2 linked regions of the Roseateles amylovorans genome follow. The protein of the gene in region 1 interacts with the protein of each later gene in a pairwise test. Links are inferred from orthologs where the notes say so. Each region holds a gene or a part of one and is shown on either strand. Other genes may lie near its edges.

Region 1 (2,902 bases):
CAGCTTGTCGGTGTCGAACGAACGACGGCCGATCGTGCCGTGGATGATGCCGGCCTTGTCAACGCGGAACTGGACTTGACCAGCCTTCGCGTTCTTGACAGCGGTGGCGACGTCCGGGGTCACGGTGCCGACCTTCGGGTTCGGCATCAGGCCACGCGGGCCCAGGATCTGACCCAGGGTACCGACAACACGCATGGTGTCGGGCGAGGCGATCACGACGTCGAAGGGCATGTCGCCCGCCTTGACGCGCTCAGCCAGGTCTTCCATACCGACGACGTCAGCACCAGCGGCACGGGCTTCTTCAGCCTTGGCACCTTGGGCGAACACGGCGACACGGGTGGTCTTGCCGATGCCGTTGGGCATCACGACCGCGCCACGAACCACTTGATCCGACTTCTTCGCATCGACGCCCAGTTGAATGGACACATCGATGGCTTCATCGAACTTGGCGGTTGCGCAGTCCTTGACCAGGTTCAGCGCATCGCTCAGCGGATACAGCTTGGTCGACTCGACCTTGCCCTGAAGGGCTTTTTGACGCTTGGTCAGCTTGGCCATGTCAGACACCCTCCACGATGATGCCCATCGAACGGGCAGAGCCAGCGATGGTGCGAACGGCAGCGTCCATGTCGGCGGCCGTCAGGTCTTTTTGCTTGGTCTTGGCGATCTCTTCCAGCTGGGCACGGGTCAGTTTGCCGACCTTGTCCAGATGGGGACGCTGCGAACCCTTGTCGATCTTCGCTGCCTTCTTGATCAGCACGGTCGCCGGAGGCGACTTGATCACGAAGGTGAAGCTCTTGTCCGCGAAGGCGGTGATCACGACCGGCAACTTGAGGCCCGGCTCATAGCTCTGCGTTTGGGCGTTGAACGCCTTGCAGAATTCCATGATGTTCAGACCACGCTGACCCAGCGCGGGACCGACCGGAGGCGACGGATTCGCCTTGCCAGCCGGGATTTGCAGCTTGATGAAGCCGATAATCTTCTTGGCCATACTTTCTCCTGAAAGCGATGCAACGGCCTCGCCGCATCACCTGAGTGCCAGCGCAAGGGGCTCGGACGCGAGTCCTTACCCTTGCTCCTCTTGTCCGCCTCTCGTTGCGGACTGGTTACGGAGAGCTTTGTGACTCGCGCCACCGAGCGCTCTCACACTCGTGTTTCACTGTCCGGAAAGACCAAAGGCGGCATACGCCGCCAAATGGCCCCTCAGCAGATCAGACCTTTTCGACCTGGGCGAAGTCAAGCTCCACCGGCGTCGCACGACCGAAGATCGTGACCGACACGCGCAGCTTCGACTTGTCGTAGTTGACTTCCTCGATGCTGCCGTTGAAGTCGGTGAACGGACCTTCCTTGACACGGACGATCTCGCCAACCACCCACTCCACCTTCGGGCGCGGCTTGTCCACACCTTCTTGCATCTGGTTGACGATCTTCATGACCTCGGCTTCCGAAATCGGAGCCGGGCGATTCTTGGCGCCACCGACAAAGCCAGTCACCTTCGAGGTGTGCTTCACCAAGTGCCAGGTGTCGTCTTCCATCACCATCTCGACCAAGACGTAGCCAGGGAAGAAGCGACGTTCGGTCACGGCCTTCTTGCCGTTCTTCAACTCAACGACTTCCTCGGTCGGCACCAGGATGCGACCGAACTTGTCTTGCATGCCGGCGCGATCAATGCGCTCGCGCAGATTGCGCTCGACAGCCTTCTCCATGCCGGAATAGGCATGCACCACATACCAGCGCTTGGGCAGGCCTGCGGGGGCGGTCGACTCGGTCGCAACGACGTTTTGATCTTCGCTCATCTCGGTCCTATCTGTTGCCGCTGCTCAGCGCTTCCAACCCAGGATCAGGTCGTACAGCACCCATTCCAGCGTCTTGTCGGTGAGCCAAAGGAAGAGCGCCATCACCACCACGAATGCGAAGACATACAGCGTCATCTGGGTGGCTTCCTTGCGGGTCGGCCAGACGACCTTCTTCACTTCCTTGATCGAATCCTGACCATAGGCGATCAGCGACTTGCCGGACTCCGAGGTGAAGAACGCACCGGCCGATGCGACCAGCAGCGCCAGCAGTGCGCCCCATTGGACCCACGGACCTTGCTTACTCAGTGCATAGAACGCCACGAGCGCCGCCACCAACAGCAGCACGGCGCCGGCCAACTTGGCCTTGTCGGCGCCCGTCGTCACTGTTTCGACTTGAGGATTGGACATTGAACTCACTTCCCAGCCGCATCATCTGCGGCGGCATTTGTTCGACTGGAACAGCTCCAGCGAACCCACCAGCAGCAAAGCCCGCCGAGATAACTCCCGCGGGCTTGGCTTGACCACTAGAACCAGCGTTCGATCAACGTTCGCTGGCAGGGGCAGAGGGTCTCGAACCCCCAACCTTCGGTTTTGGAGACCGACGCTCTGCCAATTGAGCTATGCCCCTGTGGTCTCTAACTAAATTACTCGATGATCGTCGCCACGACGCCCGAGCCGACGGTGCGACCGCCTTCACGGATAGCGAAGCGCAGACCTTCTTCCATGGCGATCGGAGCGATCAGCTTCACGGTGATGCTGACGTTGTCGCCAGGCATGACCATTTCCTTGTCCTTCGGCAGCTCCACGGCACCGGTCACGTCCGTGGTACGGAAGTAGAACTGGGGACGGTAGTTGTTGAAGAACGGGGTGTGACGGCCGCCTTCTTCCTTGCTCAGAACATAGATCTCAGCAGTGAAGTGGGTGTGCGGCTTGATCGAGCCGGGCTTGGCCAGCACTTGGCCGCGCTCGACGTCTTCACGCTTGGTGCCGCGCAGCAGGATGCCCACGTTGTCGCCCGCTTGACCTTGGTCCAGCAGCTTGCGGAACATTTCCACGCCGGTCACGGTGGTCTTCTGAACATCGCGGATGCCGACGATTTCGATTTCTTC
Region 2 (2,817 bases), 3.0 Mb from region 1 along the record:
GGCGGCGCACAGGAGCAGCAAAGCCCAGCGCGGGATCGGATGGGCGCTTCGCTCGGCCACGACGGCCGGGGTGGGCAGATTCATTCGCGTCTGTCTCGTTGTCGTTGTGGGATGCCGGAGCGCATCATGCCGCAGCTTGGGGCTGCCGATGTAAAGCAGCGCCGTCGCTGCGGCTGGGGTCGCTGTGCCGACGCAGGCCAGGTGGGCCAAGCTGGCTGCTGTGGCCCGTGCGTGGGGGCGCTGCGGACAAGAAAAAAGGCAGCCGGAGAGGCTGCCTTTGTCGGATGGCGTTCGAGGGGCGCGGAGCTTGTGATCGGGTCGGCAGCGGAGGGAACTCCGTGGGTGCCGCCTGAGTATTTGCCGCGCCGCCTGTCGGCGGTGCCCGATTACTTCTTGTTGGGGACCAGGCGCGAGAACTTGTTGCGGAACTTCTCGACGCGACCGCCCAGGCTGTCGATGCTCTTCTGGGTGCCGGTGTAGAACGGGTGCGATTCGCTGGAAGTTTCCAGCTTCACCAGCGGCAGCTCGCGACCATCGTCCAGCTTGATGGTGTCACGGGTCTGAACCGTCGAGCGGGTCACGAATTGGAAACCGTTGGACAGGTCGACAAAAGCGACGTCACGGTAGTTGGGGTGAATGCCTTCTTTAGCCATTTTGGGAGCCTCGCTGCAATGCCGCCAGCCACACCACACCGTGCAGTGCACTTATCGACAGCGGAAAAACGCGGAGTATAGCTGAAAAGCCTCGCCACCCCCAATGCCCGCACCAAATGAAGAAGCCGCCCCGAGGGGCGGCTTCGTGAAGTCCTGCGTTGGCATCGGCGGGCGTCTTCTGCCCGGGTACCGGTGCCGTGCGCCTGAGACGGGTCTCAGCCGCCGCGACGCATCATGTCGAAGAAGTCGATGTTGTTCTTCGAGGACTTCATCTTGTCGAGGATGAACTCCATCGCCTCGATCTCGTCCATCGGGTAAAGCAGCTTGCGCAGGATCCAGCTCTTTTGCAGGATTTCCGGCTTGAGCAGCAGCTCTTCGCGGCGGGTGCCCGACTTGTTCAGCAGGATCGACGGGTAGACCCGCTTCTCGGCCATGCGACGGTCCAGATGGATTTCGCAGTTGCCGGTGCCCTTGAACTCTTCGTAGATCACCTCGTCCATCTTGGAGCCGGTGTCCACCAGGGCGGTGCCGATGATGGTCAGCGAGCCGCCTTCCTCGATGTTGCGCGCGGCGCCGAAGAAGCGCTTGGGGCGCTGCAGGGCGTTGGCGTCCACACCGCCGGTCAGCACCTTGCCGGAGCTGGGCAGCACGTTGTTGTAGGCACGGGCCAGGCGGGTGATCGAGTCCAGCAGGATGATCACGTCCTTCTTCAGCTCGACCAGGCGCTTGGCGCGCTCGATCACCATTTCGGCCACCTGCACATGGCGCGCAGCCGGTTCGTCGAAGGTGGAGCTGATGACCTCGCCGCGCACGGTGCGCTGCATCTCGGTCACTTCTTCGGGGCGCTCATCCACCAGCAGCACCATCAGGTGGGCGTCGGGATAGTTGGCCGCGATCGAGTGGGCCAGATGCTGCATCATGACCGTCTTGCCGCTCTTGGGCGGGGCCACGAGCAGGGCGCGCTGGCCTTTGCCCAGCGGGGCGATCAGATCGATGATCCGGCTGGTGATGTTGTCGTCACCGCGGATGTCGCGCTCGAGCCTGAACTGTTCCTTGGGGAACAGCGGGGTCAGGTTCTCGAACATGATCTTGTGCTTGGATTCCTCCGGCGTCAGGCCGTTCACGCGGTCCACCTTGACCAGCGCGAAATAGCGTTCGCCGTCCTTGGGCACGCGCACTTCGCCTTCGACCATGTCACCGGTGTGCAGGTTGAAGCGGCGGATCTGGCTGGGGGAGAGGTAGATGTCGTCCGTCGAAGCCATGTAGCTGGCTTCGGGGGAGCGCAGGAAGCCGAAGCCGTCAGGCAGGACTTCCAGCACGCCGTCGCCGAACACTTGTTCGCCGGCCTTGGCGCGCTTTTTCATGATCGCAAACATCAGCTCCTGCTTGCGCAAGCGTGCGACGTTGTCGATCTCCAGTTCTTCGCCCATGTTGATCAGGGCGGAGACGTGAAGCGCCTTCAGTTCAGAAAGATGCATGGGTTGAACCCGGTGGTCTGTCGTCCAGAGCCTGCCAAGGCCAGGGACACAAACAACGGCGAACCCCAGGCGTCGCGCATCGCTTGTCGCGTCCCCATCGGTTCAGGGGGACGGGCCGTCCGGTCGCATGCGAGAGAGAAGGATTGCTCCGACTTCGCGTCACGCGGCGGCAAGGAATGAAACCTTGCGGGTCGCTTGAGCAGTCCTTTGGGGCACTGCGTGCCGCGACCAGCGGCAAAAAAAGTAATGCGGGAGCTTGGGCGCCGAGTCCACGCGCTCACCTGAGGGGCTGTCCGCCGAATTGCGCGAGGCGCTTTGCGGTCTTGAGCCGGCCCAGGAGGGCGTGTTGGCAAAAGTTCGTCGAGGCCGCTCGGCCCCGACGAATTGGAGAGATTATAGGTGGGCGTCCAGGAAGGACGTCAACTGGGCTTTGGACAAGGCGCCCACCTTGGTGGCGGCGAGCTGTCCGCCCTTGAAGAGCATCAGCGTCGGAATGCCGCGGATGCCGAACTTGGCGGGCACTTCGCGGTTGTCGTCCACGTTGAGCTTGGCGATCTGCAGGCGGTCGCCGTAGTCCTTGGCCACTTCGTCCAGGATGGGGGCAATCATCTTGCAGGGCCCGCACCATTCGGCCCAGTAGTCGACCAGAACGGGCTTGTCGGCTTGGATGACATCGGCCTCGAAGG

What was found.
Region 2: the proteins of nusG (region 1) and rho interact in binary tests that used the Escherichia coli proteins (3 or more experiments, as listed by UniProt). The link is inferred for Roseateles amylovorans from one-to-one orthologs.

The regions. Positions count from the first base shown.
Region 1 is NZ_CP104562.2:690,142-693,043, reverse strand. Bases 2-2,902 are described here. They hold nusG (transcription termination/antitermination protein NusG), read right to left. Parts: upstream 1,794-2,902; coding sequence 1,209-1,793; downstream 2-1,208. Other genes in these bases: tuf (elongation factor Tu), read right to left, coding at 2,438-2,902; secE (preprotein translocase subunit SecE), read right to left, coding at 1,818-2,201; rplK (50S ribosomal protein L11), read right to left, coding at 557-988; rplA (50S ribosomal protein L1), read right to left, coding at 2-555. Outside these bases: more of rplA, read right to left, coding at 1-1. UniProt on the Escherichia coli protein: Part of the processive rRNA transcription and antitermination complex (rrnTAC). The complex forms an RNA-chaperone ring around the RNA exit tunnel of RNA polymerase (RNAP).
Region 2 is NZ_CP104562.2:3,712,643-3,715,459, reverse strand. Bases 1-2,816 are described here. They hold rho (transcription termination factor Rho), read right to left. Parts: upstream 2,132-2,816; coding sequence 869-2,131; downstream 1-868. Other genes in these bases: trxA (thioredoxin TrxA), read right to left, coding at 2,525-2,816; N4261_RS15335 (type B 50S ribosomal protein L31), read right to left, coding at 387-653; N4261_RS15340 (hypothetical protein), read right to left, coding at 1-84. Also shown: more of trxA, read right to left, coding at 2,817-2,817. UniProt on the Escherichia coli protein: Facilitates transcription termination by a mechanism that involves Rho binding to the nascent RNA, activation of Rho's RNA-dependent ATPase activity, and release of the mRNA from the DNA template.